Regions from separate parts of the Vreelandella sp. 2A-K22 genome, predicted to be linked through region 1. Evidence: predicted binding sites of a transcription regulator. Region 1 holds the regulator's gene; each other region holds the start of a gene.
The links. The regulator FliA, encoded in region 1, starts transcription of late flagellar genes. The targets are predictions, from matches to a motif close to CTAAAGTTNNNNNNNNNNCNGCCGATA.
Positions count from the first base shown of each region.

Region 2: a site for FliA is predicted at 2,373-2,399, ahead of fliD (flagellar filament capping protein FliD). Genes of this name have one in related genera too.
Region 3: a site for FliA is predicted at 1,794-1,820, ahead of ACW17M_RS12700 (MbtH family protein). Genes of this name have one in related genera too.

Region 1 covers NZ_JBSUGC010000016.1:50,350-54,507, reverse strand. Annotated here, with positions in the region: gene ACW17M_RS20035 (sensor domain-containing diguanylate cyclase) at 1-359, opposite strand, end outside; gene ACW17M_RS20030 (OmpA/MotB family protein) at 383-1,057, opposite strand; gene ACW17M_RS20025 (motility protein A) at 1,063-1,884, opposite strand; gene ACW17M_RS20020 (RNA polymerase sigma factor FliA) at 1,925-2,626, opposite strand; gene ACW17M_RS20015 (flagellar protein FlhE) at 2,653-3,084, opposite strand; gene ACW17M_RS20010 (C15 family peptidase) at 3,110-3,682, opposite strand; gene flhF (flagellar biosynthesis protein FlhF) at 3,679-4,158, opposite strand, start outside.
Region 2 covers NZ_JBSUGC010000012.1:84,730-88,887, reverse strand. Annotated here, with positions in the region: gene ACW17M_RS16590 (UDP-glucose dehydrogenase family protein) at 1-692, shown strand, start outside; gene fliD (flagellar filament capping protein FliD) at 914-2,269, shown strand; gene fliD (flagellar filament capping protein FliD) at 2,445-3,797, shown strand; gene ACW17M_RS16575 (flagellin N-terminal helical domain-containing protein) at 3,957-4,158, shown strand, end outside.
Region 3 covers NZ_JBSUGC010000008.1:166,581-170,738, forward strand. Annotated here, with positions in the region: gene ACW17M_RS12685 (TauD/TfdA family dioxygenase) at 1-26, opposite strand, end outside; gene ACW17M_RS12690 (4'-phosphopantetheinyl transferase family protein) at 37-777, opposite strand; gene ACW17M_RS12695 (thioesterase II family protein) at 755-1,495, opposite strand; gene ACW17M_RS12700 (MbtH family protein) at 1,485-1,730, opposite strand; gene ACW17M_RS12705 (FecR/PupR family sigma factor regulator) at 1,987-2,205, opposite strand; gene ACW17M_RS12710 (RNA polymerase factor sigma-70) at 2,317-2,844, opposite strand; gene ACW17M_RS12715 (inositol monophosphatase family protein) at 3,151-3,948, shown strand; gene ACW17M_RS12720 (ABC transporter ATP-binding protein) at 4,116-4,158, shown strand, end outside.

The DNA of each region.
Region 1 (4,158 bases):
AAATGCATCAGCCGCTCATTGACTGTGCCAAGCAGGCGGCGCTTACCTTGGGGGTTGAGTGGCTCAATCTCGACGATGACCTTCCCACCTGCTCGGTAAGCATAGAGCTGAAAACGCATGTAGCTATGCTTGGAACGAATAAACACCAGCGGGCCGGAGAGTTTCTGCTGCCCCTGCAACTCGCGGCGCACCCGCTGGCTTAGCCGTTTTCCTAACACATAGGCAAGAGTGTGCGGCCCATTTTCAGGGCGCTCAATACCGGTCAAGCGGGTTAAGTTGGTGCTACTGGCTTGAATGCGGCGACAATCGGCATCTAAAACCAGCAGAGCTCCAAACGACTGCAACCGCGGGTGGTACATGGACACAAACGTGGCCTCGCAATCTATTCACCCTCGACCTGCTGCCTTAGCAACAACTCTACGCGACGGTTGGCAGCTCGGCCCTCCGCCGTTGCGTTCGGTTCCATGGGTTGGGTGTCGGCATAACCGACGGCCCGCATACGAGAGATATTGAATCCTTGGCGCTCTAAATGCCTCACCACAGCGATAGCCCGCGCTGATGAAAGCTCCCAATTAGAGGGGAAGCGGGCCGTTGAAATAGGCACGCTGTCGGTGTGGCCTTCTACCGAAATCTGACCGTCAAAACGGGTCAGCACATCGATAAGGCTTTCTACCACCTCTTGCCCACGGGAAGTCAGTACAGCTTGACCGCTGGGAAATAAAAGGCTGGTATCAATACGTAACGTGACCCCTTCACTCCCTTGCGAAACACTGACACCGGGGATGGCGAGCCCATCAAACTGCGGCTGAACCCCTGAATGACGGGGCTGAATACCAGTGGCTAGAGACGCCAGCGGCAATGATGATACAGCGCTAGCCGAGCGCATGAAAGCAGTATCAGCCGCCTCACCGCCTCCCGGCGGTGTCAGTGAAAGCAGCAGCACAAAGAGCGTGATTAGCAGCGTCAGCACATCCAAATAGCTGGTTAGCCAACCCTCGTCACCATCGCCTGGCGACGGCGTCATTTCCAGTGCGTGGCGCGTATCACGGTCAAGCATCTGGCCTACCCCTTCGCCGCCGCACTAACCGACGAATCAGGCCTTGGTTTGACGCTGTTATCACGGATCTCATCGTGATAGTTAGCTACAAACGAGTTGAGGGTCTCTTCAATAAACGACGGCAGGCGGCGCTTGGTAATCAGCGAAATACCTTCCAGCACCATGTTCATGGTAATCAGCCGCTCTTCGGTGCGGCGCTCGAGTTTCACCGCAATCGGCTTAAACACCAAGTTGGCGAGTAAAATGCCGTAGAAGGTGGTGAGCAGGGCCACCGCCATGCGCGGGCCGATCACCTGCAGGTCGCCTGCGTCCATGACTTCCAGCATATTGACCAGCCCCACCAGGGTGCCGATCATGCCAAATGCGGGTGCGTAGGTGGCCATGGTACGGAATATTTGTGCCTCGGCATGCTCACGCGCTTTAAGACGGGCAATGCGCCAACGCAGCATGTCAAAAATTTCATCCTCTTTGGTGTTGGCAATGACCAGTTGGATCCCGGTACGCAAAAACGGGTTTCGGGTATGCTCCAACTCGCGCTCGACAGCACGTACATCGCCCTTAAACCAGAGTCGCGACATATCCACCAATTCGCGGATATCGTCACGCATATAGGTATTTTCGCGCCGGAATACCAAGCCCACCAACCGTACGACGCGGAGCACCTCTTTCAGCGGATAGCTGATAAAGGTTGCCGCTAGGGTACCGGTCACCACAATGGCCAAACCCGGCAAATTGATAAAACTTTCAGGGGACTCTGCGGTGAAAAACAGCACGCTCACCAACAGTAGTATGCTGGCAAATATGCCTATCAGCGTCGAAGGGTTCATCCACGGCTCCTTGCCGGTCACAAGTGAGTAAAAAGAGGTGTTATGCCGAGTCGTGTAAACGCGCGCGTAAGCGGCTGACGGCTTGGCTGTGCAGTTGTGAAACGCGTGACTCCGTGACGCCCAACACAGCCCCTACTTCCTTAAGGTTGAGTTCTTCTTGGTAGTACAGCGCCATTAGCAGCTTTTCACGCTCTGGCAGCGCTTCAATTGCCTCAATCAACGTTTGTCGTTGCTGGCCGTCTAGCAACTGCTCGAACGGTGAATTAGCCAATTCATTATTGCTAGGCTCGCCACCGTCGGCCACCAGCTCTTCAAACGGCAACAGTTGACCACTGTTAGTGTCGTTGAGGAGCTGCTGATACTCACTCAACGGCATTTCAAGGTGTTGGGCGATTTCGTTCTCTTCTGGTGCCCGTCCGAGCTGTTGCTCTAATTGACGAACGGCACTGTCAACCGCTCGCGCTGAGCGGCGCACGCTGCGGGGCAACCAGTCGCGGGTACGTAATTCATCCATCATTGCACCGCGAATACGCTGACTGGCAAACGTCGCGAACGTTGCTCCCTGGGTGGCATCGAAGCGCCCCAGTGCTTCCAGCAGCCCTACCATCCCGGCTTGAATAAGGTCGTCGAGCTCAATGCTGGCTGGCAAACGGACCTGAAGCGTCAAGGCCTGACGTCGTACCAGTGGCATGTATTGCGTCAACAGCTCACTCTGTTTGATCCTGCCTTGTGCTGTGTACATCCTCTCGCCTCGCGGCTATCCAGCCTTCACTGATAGTTCACAATCATTTGCAGCCCCTGGACACGAACAGGCCGCTGCCCCGGACGTAAAGCGAAGCGAAAATGCAACGGCGCATCCGCGGCAAACCCCGCCAGGGCAGTGGTAGTCCCCCGCATGCCAGCTAACGCAACGCACTGCTCAGGATGGCACAGCCAAGCGTTTAATAACGCACCAGGGGGATATTGAAACTGCCAATGAATACGCCCGAGCTGTGCTGACTCCACATTGTTAGCAGCAGCGGGTGGGGTAGCGTTTTGACTAGCACTTGCCCTATCACTCATCGCTACCATCAGACCTGGTATCTGGCTGCTCCAGCTACCGGGTGTCGCCTGAGCGTTTCCCGTTAACCCTGCTAGTAGACACCCTGTCAGCAGTACTGGGCTCAGTAGCAGTCTCCCTCTTAATAGCCAGCTTAGCATGCTTGGTCTCCTCAGCAGAGTGCGCTCATCGTGCAAGTACCAACAGCTCCATATTTAAGTAGTAATCAGCTGCCTCACGCAAGTTATTGAGCAACCCTTGACGCGGCAAATGCGGCTCGTGGAGCGCCAGCAAACGGCGCGGCCCGCCACGCTCATGTAATTGACGCAAGGTACGGAACATGGAAGCAAAGGTATCGGCATCGCTACTGATCCACAGTGCCCAACGGCTGTATTGATCGCAAAGTTGGGCTAGGTCGGCCGTTTCGGCCATGACGATATGAATATCCCAATCCTCAGGATCACCGGCCCAGCTTCGACCTAACGTCGACCACTGCCCTAATCTTGCTTTAACCTTGTTCACCTGGGCTGCACCACTACCCGGTAGCCCGACCACAATAAGCGGAATTTTGGGCTGGTGCGCTACCACCGTTGCTGGCTCTTCCACCGCTGCAGCTGTCGGCGTTAACAAAGAGGTAGGCTGTTCAGATTCCGGCACGTGTTCTGCCGCCGCAACATCAACTGTACCCTCAGCTTGCTGCTGTTGGCGCTGCAGGTTTGCCCACTTGCGTAGACCCGATGCTTGATCCTGTTCGCTCACGCCACGCCCTCTCGACTAACACTGCCCATTTGACGAATCGCATCTCGTGCCATAAAGGCGTAGACCAGTGCATCAAGCATGCCGGTATCGCGGCGGCGACGGCTGTTGCCTAATAGGTTGAGCAGATCGCCACGCAGCGTCTGCGCCTCCTCATCATCAGCAACATCGAGATGCCCGGCGACCGATGCCACACCGCTGGCCATCAATAGGCGAACTTCAGCATTTAGATCCCCGCTATCGGCCTCTTTTAACTGCTGCCACGCGCGACGCGTCAAGGCGGCCAAGCCTTCGCTTTGCAGCTGGGTTAACAGCAGTGAGAGCACCTCTGCTCCTAGCCGAGCGGGGGTAAGCCAGTAGCGGCGCGCCACTACTTTGGCGCTTTCCGGATCGCGAACTTCACCGAACCAGGCGAGTAGAGCCGTGCCGCTGGCGTCCTCGACTTCGGCGTAGGCAGTCCACAGTTGCACCGATTGGCC
Region 2 (4,158 bases), on a different contig from region 1:
CCGCCAACGCCATGCTCGCCACCAAAATCAGCTTTATGAACGAGATCGCCAATCTTGCCGAACGCCTCGAAGTTGACGTTGAAGACGTACGCCGAGGGATTGGCAGCGACCCACGTATTGGCTACCACTTTATATACCCAGGCTGCGGCTACGGCGGCTCCTGCTTCCCCAAAGATGTCCAGGCGTTAGAGCGTGCCGCGCGTCAATTAGGCTATACGCCGGAACTGCTCAGCGCTGTCGAGTCAGTGAATTTACGCCAAAAGCAGACCCTGTTCACAAAACTGCAAGATAACTTAGGCAATCTAAGCGGTAAGACCATTGCAGTATGGGGCTTGGCCTTTAAACCCAATACGGATGATATGCGTGAAGCCCCAAGCCGTACGTTAATGGAAGCACTCTGGCAAGCGGGCGCTAAGGTGCAGGCGTTTGATCCCGAAGCCATAGCAGAATGCCGACGCATTTACGGGGAGCGGGATGACCTGATGCTAGCAGGCGACCGGATTCAGGCAGTTAAAGGTGCCGATGCTTTGGTTATCTGCACCGAATGGAAAGAGTTTCGCAGTGTCGATTTTGATTGGCTAGCCGACCAATTGGCTGGAAAAGTCGTCATCGACGGGCGTAATTTGTACACGCCAAGTGCCGTTAAAGAAGCAGGGATGCGTTACGTTGGGGTGGGGAGAGAGAGCAGCTAAAAGAGGAATCTATTATTGTGGGTTCTCTCATTAATTGATGATGGCTGTTACGCTTTGTTACTTTAAACAACGTCTTAATACGAAAAAAAAGAAGAAGAATATTTAAGTTATTCTTCACCTAGCCGAGGTTTTAAGGTAGTCGTATTAAAAATAGTGCTGCGTATTGCTTAATGAAGGAACGCGAATCGTAGCTACATGTATTCAAAAAAGGCATTGGTTCTATGGCTTCTATTACATCATTAGGCATCGGTTCTGGCTTGGATCTGAACGGCTTGCTGGAGCAATTAAAAACTGCAGAACAAGCAAAGCTTGAGCCCATTGCGCAGCAGATTAAGTCTGAGCAAACGCAGATATCTGCCTACGGTCAGCTTAAAAGTGCGCTTGAGCAGTTTCAAAGCTCTGCTCAAGCCCTTAATGATGGGTCGTCATTCGATAGCCTGACAACCAATGTAGAAGGCAGTGCAGTTGGTGCTGTTAGCAGTAATGAGGCTCAGCCAGGCCAGTACGAAGTGGAGGTCAATCAGTTAGCTACTGCCAGTAGCTTGGTGACGGAGCGTCTGGAAACAGCAGTAGAAAGTATAGTGACGGGCGAACAGTCTTTAGATTTTACTATCGCTGATGGAAACCTGACCACGATTACTATCCCCGACGGCAGTTCTCTTGAAGATATGCGTGACGCCATTAATGAACAGAGCGATGGCCGCTTAAACGCCTCAATTATCAATGATGGCGAAGGATATCGGCTTTCCGTTAATGCTACCGATACCGGCGCAGACGCGAGTATTGAAAGCACTAATTTTTCTGACATTCTAGCCGCTGGCGTCGCAACCTCCGATGCACAGGTGGTTCAAGCGGGCCAGGATGCAGCGTTTAACGTCAATGGAATCGATATCGTTAGCCCCACCAATCAAGTGGAAGGTGCAATTCAAGGCGTTACCTTGAACCTTGCTGAGGCTGGCGCGACGAGCACTGTAACCGTTGAGCAGGATGACGAAGCTATTCGCGAGCAGGTCACCGCTTTTGTCGATGATTTCAACACGCTTAAAGAGACCATTACGACTTTGACAGCCTTTGATCCAGAGACGGGCCAGGCGGCAGGGCTGAATGCTGATGCAACTACTCGCGCTGTTGAAAGAGAGATTCGCCAAACAATCAGTGCTGTTGTCGGCGGAGATGGCTTTAATGTGTTATCCGATATTGGTATTTCACTTCAAGTGGATGGCAAGCTGGAAATTGATGAAGATAAGTTAAATAGCATTGTTGCTACTCAGCCAGACCAGTTAGCCAGTTTCTTTGCTGGCAATAGTGAGGAAGGTGGTATGGCAGGCCAAATAGCTTCAGCGCTTGAGGGCCTTGTGGGTACAGGTGGTCGGCTTGAAAGCGCCGTTAGCTCATCTGAAAGCCGCGTTAGTTCGTTAGAAGATCGTTTTGCGACCACTGAAAACCGTATCGAACAAACCGTTGAGCGTTATCGCACGCAGTTTCAAGCAATGGATAGTATGGTGGCGCAAATGAACCAGACAAGCGCTTATTTGACCCAGCAGTTTGCTGTGTTGGGGCAGCAAAACCAAGGTTAAGCAGATAAGCTAGCTAAATTAATAGCTTACAAAATGCCCGGCACTATGTGTTGGGCATTTTTCTTTGCAATGCTTTAAAAACAGCTTAAAAAAGGCATTACCTCTAAAGTTTGTTCTTCCGTAGCCGATAGGTTACCTAGACACCTTTCTCTACTTCTTATAAGGAATGAGCCCCATGGCATCGATCACAGCACTCGGTGTAGGTTCTGGGTTGGATCTCTCAGGTTTGGTGGATCAGCTTCAAGCGGCAGAGCGCCAAAAGCTTGTGCCTATTCTAGAGCAGCAAAGTGCTCAGAAAACTAAAATATCTGCTTATGGGCGCCTTCAGTCGGCAATGGATAGAGTGCAAGCCTCCATCGCTGCGTTGAATGATGCTTCTACGTTTAAGCAGCAAAAAAGCACCGTGACGGGCGATGGCGTGTTGGCAACAGCAGGCGAAACCGCTAACGCAGGGCGCTATGAAGTCACCGTTACTCAATTGGCCCGCGCAGGCAGCGCAGCTTCTAATAGCGTGGCGCTAGATCAAGAGCTAACGGCTGCCGATGCGACGCTTACACTTAATTTTGGTGCTGGTGGTACACAAACAAGCTACGACGTTAATATTTCAGCAGGCAGTACGCTGGCGGATGTTCGTGACCAAATCAACGCGGATAAAGAGGCTGGTGTTACTGCTTCTATCGTTAATGATGGCACTGGGTACCGTTTAGCGCTGAGTTCAAAGGAAACAGGCCAAGATGCTTCGCTGGAGGGCTTCTCAGGCTTGGCATCGCTGACCATGGATGCAGCCACCCAGCGTTCAGGTCAGGACGCTGAACTGAATGTTAATGGCATTGCTATCACCAGTAAAACCAACCGCGTTGAAGAGGCAATTCAAGGCGTAACGCTTGACCTCACGGCGGCCTCTGGTAGCTCCGTTACGCTGGTCATTGAGCGCGATGAAGAGTCGTTGAGAGGCGCGATTGACGAGTTCGTTAAAAACTACAACGAAATGAAATCCACCGTTGGCCGAATGACCGCATACAACGGCGAAGGCGAAACGTCTGGCGAACTAATTGGCGACCGCACCGTTCGTACCATTGAAGACCGTCTACGTCGGGATATCACTGACAACCTCGGAACAGGCGATATTTCACGACTTTCTCAGTTGGGTATTGCCATTGATGAGCGTGGACGTCTAAAAGTTGATGAGGATAAGTTAGACGATGCTATCGCTAATAACCCTGAGGGGCTATCCACCTTTTTTGCGGGTGACACGGAAGAAGGCGGCTTTGCAGGGCGCTTAAATGCAACGCTTGAAGCAATTACTGAGGAAGATGGGATTATTCAAAGCTCGGTTGATAGCGCTGAGCTAAGGGTAGACAGCCTGGAAGAGCGGAAACTGCGTATGGAAAGCAGTATTGAGCGGAGCGTCGAACGTTATCGCAAGCAATTTGGGCAATTAGATGGCTTGATCGCCCAAATGAACTCCATGAGCAGCTATCTCTCCCAGCAGTTCAGCATGCTGAGTAATATGCAGAACAGCAACTAAGCGTGCAGTTGAGAAATAACTGAAAAGTTACAGTACTTTACATAAAAAAAGAGCATTTTTTCCTAAAGAATTGAGTTGGGCTGCCGTTAATTATAATAACGGCGACGCAAGCGCCGCTAAGCAGGCCATAAGGCCAGTTAAATTTCGAGGAGCACACACATGTCTGTAATCAACACTAACATTACTGCCCTGATCGGCCAGAATAACCTGTCCAACTCCCAGTCTATGCTGGCCAAAGCGCAAGAGCGTCTGTCTTCTGGCCTGCGCATCAACAGCGCTTCTGACGATGCCGCTGGTCAAGCCATCGCCAACAAAATGACTGCCCAAATCAAAGGCATGGATCAGGCTAGCCGTAACGCTA
Region 3 (4,158 bases), on a different contig from region 1:
GTTGGTGTTGCGCTTTGGCTGTCCATTATTGATCTCCTAAAAAGTCGTTGAGTAGCGTTCGCCCTGGGCGCCATGGGCATAGCAGGTACAGTCCGAGTCGACATAGCTTTTGTCGACATAGCCCAGGGCAGCGGCATAGCCACTCGGCGCTGGCAGCGGCCATGCTTGCAAAGGTGATGAAATGGGAAGCGAGTGCTCAAGGTGATAGGTGCCTGGCGACCCTAAAGAGGAAGTGATCGAGAGCGCCTGCAAATGATCAGCGATGCCCAGGCCCAAGGCTTTGAGCACCGCCTCTTTAACCACCCAGCGCTCCATAAAGGGCAGTGCGATGCCGTCGCGTGCGTGGCCGAGCTGCTCACTCGGCGATAGCACCAGCCCTTGCAGCGGCGCCAGTTCGGCCTCGGGTCGGCAGCGCTCAATATCGACTCCCACCGCGCCGCCGGGAGCAAGCGCGATCAGGGCGACATGGCCAGAGTGGGAGACATTGAAAGCAGGCCCATCAGCGTTTTCCAACGCTGGTTTGCCGTAAGCGTTCTGAGTGAACACCAACTTGTCTGGCGCTATACCGGTGTGCGCTGATAGCAGTCGCCGCAGGGCCGCTCGAGTCGCCACGGCGCGTACGACATCGGCGTGACGGCGAAGCCGCTGGGCGCGCTGCCACTCGGCTCGACTCAGCAACCGATCATCTTCGTCAGCCACCGGGGCGTTCAGACCGAGCGATAAGCGCCAGACTCCAAGCCCCTCAGGAGCCCCTTCAGCTAACTGCAGGCGCTGCATGGGGCACCTCCTCAAGCCGTCGAGTCAGCGCCCGTTCGATAGTCTCCAGCACTTGTGCTTGCTGCTGGCGAATAAAGAAGTGCCCTCCTTCGAACCAGTCCAACGAGAACGCCCCGCCCGCTTCTCGCTGCCACGCTTCTAAACGCTCTCTTTCGATATCGTCATCGCGCCCTGCGAGTACCTGTAAGGGATAACCAAACGGCGACCCGCCGCGATAGCGGAAACTGCGGCAGAGGCGATAGTCCGCCGCCAACACATCAAGAGTGAGGCGCAGCAGTTCCGGGCTTTCGAACACTTCCTCTGGGGTGCCGCCCTGCTGGCGTAGATCCGCAATCAGGGCCTTGTCGTTATCAAGGCCCGCCAAGCGGTCTGAGTCGCGCATTGAGGGCGCCGCGCTGCCTGAGGCGAACAGCATCCGCGGCTGAGGTCGCCCTACATCGCGCAAGCGAGCTGCCATGCCGTAGGCCAACAACGCCCCCATGCTGTGACCGAACAGGGCAAAGTCGCCGCGCATCCGCGTTGCTTGCTCTTCGCACAGCCGCACGACCTGGGACTCGAAGTCATCGATGAGCGACTCACCCAGGCGCTCACCACGCCCAGGCAGCTCGACGGGATATACCTCGATCCAGGCGGGCAACTGACGCTTCCAGCGCAGATACATGGTGGCGCTAGCCCCGGCACAGGGCAGGCAGAGCAGTCTTAAACGCTTAACCTGCATCCACCTGCTCCGCCTCAGCGTTAGCCTGCTCATCCATCCACTGGCGCAGCGACAGTGGCCGCATATCAGTCCAGGTCTTTTCGACGTAGTCGAGGCAGGTTGGCTTATCGCCGAGTACGCCGGTATCGGTCCAGCCAGCGGGAATCGCTTTCCATTCTGGCCAGAGGGAGTACTGCTCTTCGTGGTTGACTAATACGCGGAAGACACCATCTTCACGATCAAAACAGCTTGTCATGGGACTAACCTCATCGTTGCCAAAGGAATGAGAAATAAAACGCAATTACTTCTCATTACTCAATGACGAGTGAGGCGTCAGAAAATTTAATGTTGGGGTAGGAAAATAGAAAAAATAAGGGGAGGGGCCGCTAGGGCGTAGGCATAGAATTACCTTTGCCAGACTAAGAATTGCACCAGTAGGAGGCAGCTTTAGCTCGCGACCATTTAGTTAGCCTGACAACCGAAGGAGGAGAGTAAAAAAAAACAGTGACTGATCAGTTGCGCTCATCACCACTTGGAATCATCCCCGTTAGCAGCCATAGCTGTTCGGCTTCACGAAATACACGGCGGTGCTGAGAAGAAGCCGCTAACCACGCATGAAGCGCCTCGCGATCAGCGTCGCTCAACGTCTCTTCATGCTCGCGCATCAGCCAGTCTAGCGCCGTTTGCCAAACGGCATCATCGCCGCTGTCGTTATCCATCGTTACTGTCAAACCTCGCTACTGCTGCCTGCTGAACACCTGTCTCGGGAAGCGTGTAATATTATCAACGCTATTTGCTGACAGTGTAACAAAGCGACAACAAAGAAGGGACGGAACGTGGGCTTACCGATCTGGCAACATCTGGCCTTGTAGCGACTGGCGGCAATGAGTCAGTGCATCGCGAATCATAAAATTAACTAACGTGGTGGAAATACCTAACAAGTGGGCCACTTCCCGCTGCGTATGACTTCCCGAACGATAGAGCTCAAAAGCGCGACGCGTACGCTCGGGCAGCTCGTCCAGCGCGTCCACCACCTGTGCCAAGGCCTGGCGGTCAATCGCGATCACCTCTGGAGAGTGTGACGCGTAAGAGGCGGCCTCCCCTTCCTCTTCTTTTGCAAACAAAGTTGACTCAAACGCCGAACGGCGGCAGCGGTCAATGGCGAGGTTGCGCACCACACGTGACACGTAAGATATGGGCTGCTTCACCTCAAAAAGCGTGGTTGCTTCCGAAATTTTTAGATAGGCGTCCTGCACGACATCATCGGCTTGATCAGCATTGCCCAATACTCTTGCGGCGACACAGCAGAGCCGGGGCCGCTGATTAACGAAGATATCTTCTAACTCAGCGCTCCAGGTCTGGGTATCCACAGCTCGGCCTCCTGCCTTGATTAACACCACGGAATAAATGGCAATAATTATTATTTGCGTTAGAGCCTGACAAGTCAACTGGTGAGAGCTAACTCACTTTTTATAACGATATGCTTGTTGATTTTTTTGTTGACTCAGTTAATAGCAACATGTAGCGGGGGCATCTCTCATACGCCAAATGCATAGATGATCTACCATTAAACCAACTTGACTCCTGTCATCTCCGCGTCATGAATGGCTAGTTACATTGAATGCATACAGTTTTTGCCATTCACTAAGGCACGATGAATGCCCAGGGGAAATACAATGCTCGATAGCAGTAACGACCTACTCGAAACGGTGAAGCAGGCGGCGTACGAGGCAGGTGCGCTGTTACGCGAGGGATATTCGCTAAAGGGCAGAATTGCCTTTGAGCAAAAGGGGGCGTCAGACTTTGTCAGCTACTACGATACGGCCGCCGAGAACATCATTATCGACTGTATCAACAGCGCCTTTCCCGATATCGCTTTCCTAGGTGAAGAGAGCGGGCTTACGCCCACCGATAGTGACTATACCGTCATCATTGACCCACTCGATGGCACCAGCAACTTTCTGCATGGAGTGCCTCACTTCTCGGTCTCCATCGCGGTTACTAAACGCGATGAGCTGATCATCGGCGTTGTCTATCAACCACTGCTTGATGAAATGCTTTGGGCCAGCCTTGGCACCGGCGTCTTCCTCAACGACACGCCGCTCACTACGCCTGAACCGCGCCCACTGAACGAGATGCTTATAAGCACCTGCCTGCCCTACCACGCTAAAGGCGACTGTACGACGGCCCTAGATCAACTCGCTGCCCTAATGCCCCAGGTGGCCGGTATCCGCAGTCCAGGATCGGCGGCGCTGGAAATCGCCTACACCAGCCTGGGCCGGTTTGATGCTTTTTGGTCTCAAGGCGCTAAGCTCGACTTTTGGGATATCGCCGCCGGCATTGTGATTGCCAGGGAAGCTGGCTACACCGTCACGGATCTCACTGGCGAGCCGAATCCCTCTCAATGGAACAGTTTACTTGCGGCGCACCCCGAGAGGCATAGACAACTGCTAGCGTGTTTAGCGTCTTGCTGATAAACGACCAACGTCATCTCTAACCACCTGAGACCTACCCCTTGCCTGCTTTCCCCAAGCGGCGTTTGCCATCTATCACGTAAATCTTTTCATTTTTTTGTTAAAAATGAGAACCATTAGCACTAGAATGGAGGCATTATCATCAACCCTATCTCCAGGAGTCATTCATGTTCGAGGTCAAAGGCGCCACCTTTGAAATCAATGGTAAGC